One region of the Bradyrhizobium sp. CCBAU 25360 genome, then DNA from elsewhere that is predicted to be linked to it. Evidence: predicted binding sites of a transcription regulator. Region 1 holds the regulator's gene; each other region holds the start of a gene.

What was found. Region 1 encodes PhoB, which activates phosphate uptake and scavenging genes when phosphate is short. Its sites were predicted from a motif close to TGTCATNNANCTGTCAT; they were not measured.
Region 2: the regulator PhoB is predicted to act here: its motif matches at 1,439-1,455, upstream of phnF (phosphonate metabolism transcriptional regulator PhnF).
Region 3: the regulator PhoB is predicted to act here: its motif matches at 2,455-2,471, upstream of XH81_RS12635 (DUF2794 domain-containing protein).

The regions. Positions count from the first base shown of each region.
Region 1 covers NZ_LBJA01000032.1:14,514-18,788, forward strand. The annotation lists gene XH81_RS09075 (aspartate aminotransferase family protein) at 1-842, opposite strand, end outside; gene XH81_RS09080 (GcrA family cell cycle regulator) at 1,298-1,810, shown strand; gene phoB (phosphate regulon transcriptional regulator PhoB) at 2,040-2,747, opposite strand; gene phoU (phosphate signaling complex protein PhoU) at 2,770-3,486, opposite strand; gene pstB (phosphate ABC transporter ATP-binding protein PstB) at 3,498-4,275, opposite strand, start outside.
Region 2 covers NZ_LBJA01000038.1:229,799-234,073, forward strand. The annotation lists gene XH81_RS17025 (carbon-phosphorus lyase complex subunit PhnI) at 1-288, opposite strand, end outside; gene phnH (phosphonate C-P lyase system protein PhnH) at 293-901, opposite strand; gene phnG (phosphonate C-P lyase system protein PhnG) at 906-1,370, opposite strand; gene phnF (phosphonate metabolism transcriptional regulator PhnF) at 1,488-2,216, shown strand; gene phnE (phosphonate ABC transporter, permease protein PhnE) at 2,338-3,186, opposite strand; gene phnE (phosphonate ABC transporter, permease protein PhnE) at 3,183-4,067, opposite strand; gene phnD (phosphonate ABC transporter substrate-binding protein) at 4,139-4,275, opposite strand, start outside.
Region 3 covers NZ_LBJA01000035.1:174,325-178,599, forward strand. The annotation lists gene XH81_RS12620 (ABC transporter permease) at 1-92, shown strand, start outside; gene XH81_RS12625 (Bax inhibitor-1/YccA family protein) at 374-1,165, shown strand; gene XH81_RS12630 (GNAT family N-acetyltransferase) at 1,382-1,912, shown strand; gene XH81_RS12635 (DUF2794 domain-containing protein) at 2,023-2,391, opposite strand; gene XH81_RS12640 (DUF1223 domain-containing protein) at 3,005-3,781, opposite strand; gene acnA (aconitate hydratase AcnA) at 4,017-4,275, opposite strand, start outside.

The DNA of each region.
Region 1 (4,275 bases):
GGATTGCCGCCGAAGGTCGAGCCGTGCGAGCCGGGCCCCATGCCGGCGGCCGCATCCGCGGTCGCCAGCACCGCGCCGATCGGGAAGCCGCCGCCAAGCGCCTTCGCCAGCGACATCACGTCCGGCGTGACGCCGGTGCGCCGATACGCGAACAGATCACCACTGCGGCCCATGCCGGTCTGCACCTCGTCGAAGGCGAGCAGCAGGCCCTTCTCGTCGCAGAGCTGGCGCAACGCCTTGAGGAAGGTCGGCGTTGCCGAACGCACGCCGCCCTCGCCCTGGATCGGCTCGATCAGGATGCCCGCGGTGTGCGGGCCGATCGCCTTCTTGACGGCCTCGATATCGCCATGCGGCACCTGGTCGAAGCCATCCATGGGCGGGCCAAAGCCTTCGAGATATTTTGCAGATCCGGTCGCGGCGAGCGTCGCCAGCGTACGGCCGTGAAAGGCGCCTTCGAAGGTGATGATGCGATAACGTTCCGGATGTCCCTTGGAGAAGTGATGATGGCGGACCAGCTTGATCACACCCTCCAGCGCTTCGGCGCCCGAATTGCAGAAGAACACGAAGTCGGCAAAGCTCTCGTTGCAGAGCCGGTTGGCGAGCTTCTCGCCATCCGGGCTCTGGAACAGGTTCGACATGTGCCAGAGCTTCGTCGCCTGCTCCTGCAGCGCCTTGATCAGATGCGGGTGGCAATGGCCGAGCGCATTCACAGCCACGCCCGAGGTGAAATCGAGATAGCGATCGCCATTGGTCGCGATCAGCCAGCAGCCTTCGCCGCGCTCGAAGCCGAGGTCGGCTCTGGCGAAAACGGGGAGCAAATGCGGCGCTGCGCTGTTAGTCATGATGTCACTTGAATGTTGCGGACGGTGTGACGCGTGCATTGCGCAACGCACCATCGACCGGCCCGGAAAACGAAACGTGCCGCCTTTTAAGGGCGGCACGCGCGACTATCTTATGCCTGGCAAGACGGGTGTCAATGCCGCCCGGAAAGCCTCGGGAAACGCTGAATCCGTAGTCTTGCGGTGCCGATTTTGCGGGTTTTCACCACGGAACATGTGGAAGCGAGTCGGCGGACTCTTGCGCGGGAGTCACGCCATATTGTAGCGTTTGGATTGTCAGATACGACATCTCGTGCAGCGGTTCTGATCCCAAGAGTCCTCTTGTACCGGCGTAAACGTTCGGGCGTCAGTCACGCGCCCGGCGAGCCTTAAGGGATTCTGACGGCACGGGTTTTTGAAGGCTTAGGCAATCGCTGCGAGGCCCCAGGATGGCGGCGCGTAGCGAGGGAAAGGGTGCAATGACGGTTTTGACCTGGTCCGACGATCGCGTCGAGCAGCTGAAAAAGCTCTGGGAGGCCGGACTTTCGGCCAGCCAGATCGCAGCTGAACTCGGCAATGTGACCCGCAATGCCGTGATCGGCAAAGTGCACAGGCTCGGTCTGTCCGGCCGTGCCAAGAGCCCTTCATCGGCAGCGCCCCGGCCGCGCAAGGCGCGTCCCGCGCAGCACATGATGCGGGTGACCCGCCCCATTGCGCGCGGCAACACCGCGCTGGCGCAGGCCTTCGAGGTCGAGGTGGAGGCCGAACCGGTCACCTACGACAACGTGGTGCCGATGAGCCAGCGGCTGTCGCTGCTCGAGCTGAACGAGGCCACCTGCCATTGGCCGGTCGGCGATCCCTCCAGCCCCGATTTCTTCTTCTGCGGCGGCAGGGCGCTGTCCGGCCTGCCCTACTGCGCCCAGCACTCGCGCGTCGCGTATCAGCCGGCGGCGGATCGCCGGCGTGCCCCGGCAAAGCCGGGTCCGCGGTGAGTGGATTTAGCTGATCGCAAAGACGGCAGCCGTCACACGACGGCGCCTCAACCAACTCGGTGTCATCCCCGCGAACGCGGGGATCCATAACCATAGGGCGCTGTTGTTGCGCGAGATGGTCACTCCGAGTCTTCGCCAAACCACTGCCTGTGGTTATGGGTCCATGCTTTCGCAGGGACGACACCGGAGAATGTGGCGGCAGCCCACCAAACCCCAACGCCTGCAAACCTTACGTCTGCTCCGCCTTCGCGAAGCGATCGTCGAGCGCGTAGCCGGCGCCGCGGACGGTGCGGATCGGGTCCTGCTCGCGGCCGAGATTGAGCAGCTTGCGCAGGCGGCCGATATGGACGTCGACGGTGCGCTCGTCGATGTAGATGTCGCGGCCCCAGACGCTGTCGAGCAGCTGCTCGCGCGAGAACACGCGGCCCGGATGCTCCAGGAAGAACTCCAGCAGGCGATATTCGGTCGGACCGAGATCGATCGGCCGGCCCGAGCGCGCCACGCGACGCTTGTCGCGGTCGAGCTCGATGTCGCCATAGGCCAGCACTGTCGCGAGTCGCTCAGGACTGGCGCGGCGAAGCAGGCCCTTCACGCGCGCCAAGAGCTCCGGCACCGAGAACGGCTTGACGATGTAGTCGTCGGCGCCGGTCGCAAGTCCCCGCACCCGCTCGCTCTCCTCGCCGCGCGCGGTGAGCATGATGATCGGCAGCTGCTTGGTGTCGGGCCGGGTCCGCAGGCGCCGGCACAGCTCGATGCCCGACAGGCCCGGCAGCATCCAGTCGAGCACGATCAGGTCCGGGATGTGCTCCTTGAGGCGGGTGTCGGCGTCGTCGCCGCGCATGACCGTCTCGACGTCATAGCCGTCGCCTTCGAGGTTGTAGCGAAGCAGCTCGGTGAGAGCTTCCTCGTCCTCAACCACCATAATGCGTGCGCCCATCGGGTCGTCGCTCCTTGAGTCTTCAGGTATTCGGGACCGTCGTGGCGAAGGTGGTCATGTCGCCCTTCGGCCGCTTGTCGGTGATCGCCTGGCCTTCGATCATGTAGAACACGGTCTCGGCGATGTTGGTGGCGTGGTCGCCGATCCGCTCGATGTTCTTGGCGCAGAACATCAGATGGATGCAGAACGAGATGTTGCGCGGATCCTCCATCATGTAGGTGAGGAGCTCGCGGAACAGCGAGGTGCAGATCGCGTCGACTTCCTCGTCGCCCTTCCACACCGCCATCGCCGCCGGCAGATCATGTGCGGCATAGGCGTCCAGCACCGACTTGACCTGCTGCTGCACGAGGTCGGTCATGTGCTCCAGGCCGCGGAACAGTTTCAGCGGATGGAAGTCGGTCTCCAGCGCGGCGACGCGCTTGCCCATGTTCTTGGCGAGGTCGCCGATGCGCTCGAGGTCGGTCGCAACGCGCATGGCGCCGACGATCTCGCGCAAATCCACCGCCATCGGCTGGCGGCGGGCGATGGTGAGCACGGCGCGTTCCTCGATGCGCTTCTGCAGCGCGTCGAGCTCGGCGTCGATGGCGACGACGCGCTGGCCGAGCGCGACGTCGCGGCGGATCAGCGCGCCGACGGAATCGACGATCATGCGCTCGGCGATGCCGCCCATCTCGGCGACCAGGCGGGTGAGCTCCTGGAGGTCGGTGTCGAAAGCTTTTGCGGTATGTTCAGTACCCATGTCGCGTCTCCTCAGCCGAACCGGCCGGTAATGTAATCCTGCGTGCGCCGGTCGCTCGGCGACGTGAAGATCTTGCTGGTGTCGTCGAACTCGATCAGCTCGCCGAGATACATGAAGGCGGTCTTGTCGGAGACGCGCGCCGCCTGCTGCATGTTGTGCGTGACGATCGCGATCGTGTAGTTCTCGGACAGCTCCTGGATCAGCTCCTCGACCTTGGCGGTCGAGATCGGATCGAGCGCCGAGCAGGGCTCGTCGAACAGAATCACCTCGGGCCGCACCGCGACGGTGCGGGCGATGCACAGGCGCTGCTGCTGGCCGCCGGAGAGCGACAGGCCGGAGGCGTTGAGCTTGTCCTTGACCTCGTTCCACAGCGCGCCGCCGCGCAGCGCCTTCTCGACGCGGTCGTCCATCTCGGACTTCGAGATCTTCTCGTAGAGGCGGATGCCGAAGGCGATGTTCTCGTAGATCGTCATCGGGAACGGCGTCGGCTTCTGGAACACCATGCCGACCCGGGCGCGCAGCAGATTGAGGTCGAGCCTGGGGTCGAGGATGTTGGTCTGGTCCAGCATGAGCTGGCCGGTGGCGCGCTGGCCCGGATAGAGGTCGTACATCCGGTTGAAGATGCGCAGCAGGGTCGACTTGCCGCAGCCCGACGGGCCGATGAACGCTGTGACGCGGTTGGCACCCAGCGTCAGGTTGATGTTCTTCAGCGCGTGGTGCTCGCCGTAATAGAAGTTGAGATTGCGCACCGTCACCTTGGCCGGGGCTTCCGGCAGCGGCTGCGAGGCC
Region 2 (4,275 bases), on a different contig from region 1:
GGTGTCGACCGGCTCGCTGGCGCCGAAACGCGGCATCGTGGCGCGGAAGGCGCGAACCAGGAAGATCGCCTCGATCAGGTCGCCGCGCGCCTGCTTGATCGCGAGCGCCGCGAGCTCGCGATCATAGAGCGAGCCTTCGCTCATGACACGGTCGACGGCCAGCCCAAGCTGCTCCGAGATCTGGTCGAGCGTGAGCTCCGGAACGCCTCGGTCGCCGCGCCGCTTATCTGCGAGCAAGCGATGGGCGTTCTCGATGGCGCGTTCGCCGCCTTTGACTGCGACATACATGCTTCTAGCTTCCCTTGCTCACGATGCGCGTGGTGCGGGGGATCGCGGCCACGGCGTCATCGGCGACCAGCACCACATCGATGCCGCGCGGAAACAGTGCTTCGTTGACGCGCAGGCGCTCGAACAGATCGAACGGCTTGACCGACGCCTGGAGCATCGCGGCGCCGTCGATGCCGGGACCGCGCAGCTCGAAGCTGCGTCCTGCGTCGAGGCTGTCGACCTGGAGGATCAATGTGGTGGACCGATCCGGATATTCGCTGGTGCCGAGCGCGAAGCGTTCGAGCGGCGGCAGCGCACCGCCGTCACTGATCAGCGCAAAGCTCGCGATGGAGGAATCCTGCACCACCGGCGCGCCGGTGTGGAACTTCAGCCATTTCACCACGTCCGGGCTCTCCGCCATCCGCGCGTCGAGCCAGAGCGGCGTGTCGTGGTCGAACAGCGTCAGCGCGATCGCGGCGGTGCCGCGCATCATCGTTTCCGGCTTGCCAGCCATCGGCACGACGCGCTGGACCGAGCCCGGCCGCGCCATCGCGTCCATCACCGAGCGAAAGGTCGATTGCGCCGACAGCACCTTGTCGGCGAAGCCCGGGGGCAGTTCCGCAATCGTGGTCATGATCTCACCCCTCACCGCGCACCATGGTGTAGAAATCAACCTTCGTCGCGGCGGTCTCGGCCGCCGCCTGCTTCCGGCGAATCATAAGCTGCTCACGCAACGGCGCGATTACGTCCCTCTCCACCGACGCGCCAAAATCGCGCGACTGCGCCAGCGCGTCACACAGTGCGATCAGCCGCGCTTTCTCGCCGTCGCGCCCGAGCGTGTAGCCGAACCCGACCTCGCCGCTCGCCAGCCGGACCGCGGCGCGCGACACCGTGGCTTCGCCGAGATTGAAGGGCGCGCCGTCGCCGCCGACCCGGCCACGCAGCATGACGAGGCCGTTTTCGGGCGCACGCAAATCCTGATGGGCCGGGACAGCCAAGTTGCGGAGGCGGGCGGCGATCTCGCCCGCCTCCGCGTGCGCCAGCACGGCCATGGCGGCCTGACGCTGGGCTTGCTGGTTGTTGTGCTGGGTCACCTGATCCACCGAACCTCTGACAGAACTTGCCGCATCGAAGTTGTCTATGATAATAGACAACTTCATACGGGAGCGCCATGACTGTTTCGTGACAAAGCTGTGATTTCTGGAGTAGGTTGCCGCAACATGAGCATGCAGAACACCGCCTCCTCGGGCGTCGCGCTATGGCGCCTCGTTGCCGACGGCATCGAGCGCGGCATCGCCGATGGCCGCTTCGCGGCCGGCGACAAATTGCCGGGCGAGATGGAAATCGCCGAAACCTATCGGGTGAACCGCCACACCGTGCGGCGCGCGCTGGCAGCCCTTGCCGAGCGCGGCCTCGTGCGCGCCGAGCGCGGCAGCGGAACCTATGTCGAGGCACAGAAGCTCGCTTATCCCCTGCGCTCACGCACCCGCTTCTCCGAGATCGTCGGCGCCGGCGGCCGCGAGCCGCGCGGGCAGCTGATCGAGGCGACCGACGATGTCGCGACCCGTGAACTGGCGCGCGAGCTCGGCTTGAAGGCCGGCGCGCCGCTGGTGCGGATCGAGGCGATCCGCCTTGCCGATCGCACGCCGATCTGCGTCTCCACCACCTGGCTGTCGGCGGAATTATTTCCGGGTGCCGGCGCCGTGTTCGCAGCGACGCGCTCGATGACGAAGCTGCTGGAACATTACGGCGTCCGCGACTATCGCCGCGGCGCGACCCGGATCACCGCCGGCATCGTCGACGCCACCGACGCGGCGCGGCTCGATCTGGCGCTGGGACGGCCGATCCTGGTGGTCGATGCGACCGACCACGATCTCGACGGTAAGCCGCTGATGACCAAGCATTCGCGCTTCGCGGCGGAGCGGGTGGAGTTTCTGGTGGAGTCGTAGGGTGGGTTAGCCTTGGGCTGCGCGAAGCGCAGTCCGAAGGCGTAACCCACCTCTTCTGTCTCCGCGGAGATAAACAGTGGTGGGTTACGCCTTCGGCTAACCCACCCTACAGCACCTTTGATCAGGCGACAGCCCGCCGCCCGATAATCGCAAAGCGCAGCTTGCCCGAGATGAAATCGATCGCGGCGACCGCGACCAGGATCATCAGGATCAGAAACGACACCTTCTGCCATTCCAGCACGCGGATCTGCTCGGCGAGCTGGAGGCCGATGCCGCCGGCGCCGACGATGCCGATGATGGTGGCCGAGCGGGTGTTGGATTCGATGAAATAGAGCACCTGCCCGGCGATCACGGGCAGGACCTGCGGCAACAGGCCGAAGCGGATCTCGTGCAGCGGGCTGCCGCCGGAGGCGCGGATGCCCTCGACCTGCTTCTGGTCGGCGGCCTCGATCGCCTCCGAGAACAGCTTTCCGAAGGCGCCGAAATCCGACACCGCAATGGCAAGCACGCCGGCGAACGGGCCAAGCCCGACGACGTTGATCCACACCAGCGCCCAGATCAGCGTGTCGACGCCGCGGATCGAATCCAGCACGCGGCGCACGGGAAAGCGCAGGAGCTTCGACGGCACCACGTTGCGCGCGGCCAGAAGGCTGACGGGGAGTGCGAAGACGGCGGCGAGCGTGGTGCCGAGCAGTGCAATCGACAGCGTCTCGCCGAGTGCCTTCAGGTAGACCGGCAGCGACGAGCCGGGATCGGGCGGGATCATCATCAGGCTGATCCAGCCGAGCTGGCTGAGACCTGCGAAGAATCGCGACGGCGAGAAATCGAGATCGACCAGGCCGTAAATGAGGATCGCGAACGCCGCGACGATCATCGCCGGCGTGGCAAGCCGCGCCGAGGCCGGACGGTCGAACACATCGGGATAGCGCGCGCGAAGCTCTCGCGTGTCGACCGCTTGCCGCCTCGTCACGTCCGCGCCTCCTTGCCGAACAGGCGGCCGCGCAGCCAACCGGTGCTGATGTCGATGATGAACACGGTGACGATGATGGTGAGCAGGATCGCGCTGACGTCCGAATAGTAGAATTTGCGGATGGCGACGACGAGCTCCTGGCCGATGCCGCCGGCGCCGACGAAGCCCATCACCGAGGCTTCGCGGACGTTGATCTCGAAGCGCAGCAGCGCGTAGCTCGCATAGCCCGCGGTCACCTGCGGCACGACGGCGAACCGCATGCAGGACAGCCAGCTCGCGCCGGTCGAGCGGATGCCTTCGACCGGCTTCATATCGGCGTTCTCGACGATTTCCGAGAACAGCTTTCCGAGCGCGCCGGTGGAGTGGATCGCGATCGCGAGCACGCCCGCCATCGGTCCGAGCCCGAAGGCGATGACGAAGATCAGCGCGAAGACGATGCCCGGAACGGTGCGGGCGAATTCGAGCAGGCGCCGGACGACGAAGCGCAGCCAGGGTGCGGGCGAGGTGTTTTCAGCCGCGAAGAAGTTCAGACAAAATGCCAAGGTCGCGCCGATCAGCGTGCCGACATAGGAGATCAGCAGCGTCTCGCCGAGCATCTTCAGCCATTTGCGCCAGCCCCAGAGCCACTCGCCGACATCGGTCCAGACGCGCTGGCCGTTGTCGAGCGTGAGGATGCGGTCGAAATAGCTGATGAAATTGCCGAAATAGGTGAACAGCGTGCGCAGATTCACTTCCGCGCCGACCGCGGCGAGAAGCAGCGCGGCGGCGAAGACCGCGATCCCCAACAGCAGGCGGAGCCGCCTGCGCCCGACCGCCTGGCGATAAGCGGCGTTGAGCACGGCAAGCTGCTGCTCGGGGAGGATCGAAACCGCTGTTGTCATCGGCCTGAGCCAAGTTCCGTCAAAGAAAGAGCCGGGTCCAAGGACCCGGCTCCAGTTACATCGCCCTGAGATCAGGACGCCTTCTTCTTACGCAGCGCATCGACGAACTTGATCAGCTCGATCGTGCCATCCCAATCCTTGGTGGTGGCGGGATGAAAGCCCTTCTTCTGGCCGTCGGAGAGGCGGTCGAACGCGGCCTTGTCCTTGG
Region 3 (4,275 bases), on a different contig from region 1:
CGGCCGCGCTCGTCGTTACCGTCGGGCTCGGGCTCGCGGGCACGCTGCTGGCGTTGAACAAAAAGCCCGCCACGGTGTTGCGGAATTTGTGACAAAATGTAGCGGATGGCCGCACGAGAGCGAAATCGCACGATTTCTGCGATTAACCACGACTGCTCGTCAGGTTCGCGTCAGGATTGCCGCCAAGGGCGACATTCAGCCGCGCGTGGAAGGTTGCAGCGAATGTGTTAGTTTCCCACATATCGAATGGGTTCGGAGCCCCGATTGTTAGCCAAAATTTAGTCGGTTGGCGTCGGTATCCGAGATAGAGTTTGACGAACCGGCGGCATGGCGACCCTCGTGCCGGACCGGACCAACCAACGGGAATTCGACCATGTCGGACCTAGACCGTAACTACGCTTCTCCTTTCGGCAGGGCCGCCGGGCGTGTTGACGCCGCGACGGTCGATGCCGGCCTGCGCGCCTATATGCTGCGCATCTACAACTACATGAGCATCGGCCTGGCCATCACTGGTCTTGCCGCGCTCGGCGTCTACATGGCTGCCGTGACTGATGTCCCGACCGCGGACGCGGTCCGCGTCGGCAAGCTGTTCCTGACGCCGTTCGGCTACGCGATGTTCGTCAGCCCGCTGAAATGGCTGTTCATGCTGGCGCCGCTCGCCATGGTGTTCGTGATCTCGGCGGGCATCAACCGTCTCGCTCCCTCGACCGCCCAGATCCTGTTCTGGGTGTTCGCGGCGCTGATGGGTATCTCGCTGTCGTCGATCTTCCTGGTGTTCACGCACACCTCGATCGTGCGGGTGTTCTTCATCACCGCGGCCACATTCGGTGCGCTGAGCCTCTATGGCTACACCACCAAGCGTGACCTGACCGGCATGGGCTCGTTCCTGTTCATGGGCCTGATCGGCATCATCATCGCGAGCCTGGTGAACCTGTTCCTGGCGAGCTCGATGCTGCAGTTCATCGTGTCGGTGGTCGGCGTGCTGGTGTTCGCAGGCCTCACCGCCTGGGATACCCAGCGGCTGAAGAACGACTACATCTACGGCTACGCCTCGGCCGGCGGGGACATCGCAGAGCGTGCGGCCATCACCGGCGCACTGTCGCTGTACCTGAACTTCATCAACCTGTTCACGCTGCTGCTGCAGCTCCTCGGCCAGCGCGACTAAGCGATAGACCAGGACGAACGGACACGAACCCCGGCCGAAAGGCCGGGGTTTTTGTTTGAGCCTTGGCCTCCTCTCGTCATTGCGAGCCCTTGCGACGAAGCAATCCAGAGTCCCTCCGCGGATGCATTTCTGGATTGCTTCGCTGCGCTCGCAATGACGGGTGTGGCAACACAGTTGCCCCTTTCAGCAGAAGCGGGAAGGCTCTAATCTGGCCCCATGTCCGAACCTGAAATCAGGCCTGCAACCGAGGCCGACCTTCCCGCCATCACCGCCATCTACCAGCAGGCCGTCCGCGAGGGCACCGCGACGTTCGAGCTGGAGCCGCCTGACCTCGTGGAGATGACGCGCCGTTATCGCGCACTGGTCGACGGCGGCTATCCCTATTTCGTCGCCATCCTCGACGGCCGCGTGGCCGGCTATGCCTATGCCGGCGCCTACCGCCCGCGCCCGGCCTACCGCTTCACGGTCGAGAACTCGATCTATCTCGATCCCTCCTTCCACCGCCGCGGTGTCGGATCAAAGCTGCTGGAACGGCTGGTCGCCGAATGCGAGGCGCGCGGCTTCCGCCAGATGATCGCGGTGATCGGCGATTCCGCCAATGCCGGCTCGATCGGCGTGCACACCAGGGGCGGCTTCAAGATGATCGGCACGCATCCCAATGTCGGGCTGAAATTCGGCCGCTGGCTCGATACGGTGATGATGCAGCGCGACCTCGGCGAGGGCGCGAAGACGGTGCCGGGGAAGTAGGCCTCGTAGGATGGGCAAAGCGTAAGCGTGCCCACCATCTCCCAGCGATAGAGAAAGATGTGGGCACGGCGCTGCGCGCCTTTGCCCACCCTACGGCACCGTTTGTGCGGCTATACCACCGCGAGCTTCCGATCGATCACCAGCAGCACGCGCTCCAGCTCGTGGCCGCGGCGCAGGATCAGGCCGGTCGCCGAGATCACGCTGTACATGCCCTGCTTGCGCGCCAGCCGCGGATCCTTCTCGATGCGGTAGATCGGCACTTCCGAGGCACGGCGATAGACCGAGAACACGGCGCGATCCCTCAGGAAGTCGATGGCATAATCGCGCCACTCGCCGTCGGCGACCATGCGGCCGTAGAGATTGAGAATACGGTGCAGCTCGAGCCGGTTGAACGTCACCCGGCTCAGTTGCGTCGTCGCCGCGGCGGGGCGCGCCGCCGCGCGCAGCTCGCTCGGATCGGTATCCTCCGACAGACTCATGGAGCGCTTCCTCATCGCACGGCATGACCCGAATCCGCGAAGACCGTCCCCGGAACCTGGATCATGACAGCTGCATGATTGCGCCAACCGGCCAGCGCCGCAAGGGGCACCTGATTCAACCGGTCGAATCGGTTACGAATCGGCGCACACGCTATGGTGGAACTCCCTCGCGGCAAACCGTCACGGGATCGTTAGCAGGAATCATACTCTCGCCGCTTTTCCGCCTAGCGACTGCCGCCCTGCATTGCGAAAAGACTCACGTGCGTTGACCCGGTCCTTTCGGTTCCGGATTCCTCAGCCCCCAGCCCCCCGGGGTCGAACAGGATCGGGTCTGTACGCGCGACAAGGAGGGCCAACGCAAGTTGGTCCTTTTTTGTTGGTGCCGGGATGTTTCTGGCACGACGAAATTCTTCTCTCATCAGCGCCAACAATCTCATCCCTCATCCCGAGAGCCGCGCGTCCTTCGCGCGGCGTCTCGAAGGATCGAGGCCGAGCTGCGTGAGCGGGGCCTGCATTGTTCTCACGGCGATGCGAAGCATCGTCCGGTAGACGCGCGCAAGGGCGCGCTCCTCACCATGAGGGTGGCAGTGAGTACGACGCTAGAGAATTGAAATCAGTGCAGCGACGTGTAGGCCGCGCCCAGCATCGTGCCGGGCTTGTCGCGGCTGCCGTCCTGGACATAGACCACCGCGCCGTCGACGCCGTCGCGTGTGAGGTTCTCGATCGGCACCGTCCAGCTTTCTGAACGCCCGGTCCAGTCGCCAACCTTGAGCAGGTTGCGCACCACGTTGTGATAGGTGACCTGCTGTCCGCGATTCTCGCCGCGAGTGATCGCGATCGGGACCGACTTGGCGATCGAGCAGATCCAGACCTCGCCATGCGAGACGGCCGGCTCGTTGCTCGCCGCCACCGACACGTTGATCTGCTTGCCCGCGAGCGACATCGTCACCGGCACGCTCATCACGCCCGTGCCCTTGTCAGTCTTGCCGATCGCGCTCTCGATGCCGGCACGATCGCTGCCGATGACATGGGTGGAGCCGTTGACTACGACCTGAGGCGTGTAGACCTCGCGGTCGCCGCGCATGCGCGAATAAGCACGCTGCCGTGCAGAGAAGCGCGAATCCGCCAGCGTGTCCTTCCAGCCCAGATAGTCCCAATAGTCGATCGGCATGCTCAGCGCGATGATTGACGGGTCTTTGGAGAGATCGCCGATGATCTGGTCGGCGGGCGGGCAGGAGGAGCAGCCCTGCGAGGTAAACAATTCGACGACGGCGCGGGGATCGGCCTCCGCCGGACGGATGACGGCGACGATCGCACAGATGCCGAGAGCTCCCGACCAGAGGGCACCGGACCAACGTGAAACCAGATGAGAAGCCGTCATTGTTGTCATGTCGAACGCCGCACACCATTGCTCGTGGAAAGGGAGATCTTATCGCCGGATGGTCACCGTAGTCTTACGGGGCGCGACACACTCGACCGTCCAGGCCAACCGTCCGAAAGGAGGTTTTCCGCCGGGCGGGCCCATCTGGAGCATGCCGCAAACGCACGAAGGCGGCCTTGTGATAGGCCGCCTTCGTTTAACCTTCTACTCACGTCGCGGTGAGCCACCGTTCACAAATTCGCGCTTAGGCCGCGAGCTTGCGCAGCACGTAGTGCAGGATACCGCCGTTCCGGTAGTAGTCGAGCTCGTCCAGCGTATCGATGCGGCAGAGCAGCGAAACGCGCTGCAGCGAACCGTCGCCGGAGACGATCTCCGCGGTCAGCTTCTGGCGCGGCTTGAGGTCGCCGACCAGGCCACGCAACGTGACCTTCTCGTCGCCCTTGAGGCCGAGCGACGACCAGGAGGTGCCCTCCTCGAAGGTGAGCGGCAGCACGCCCATGCCG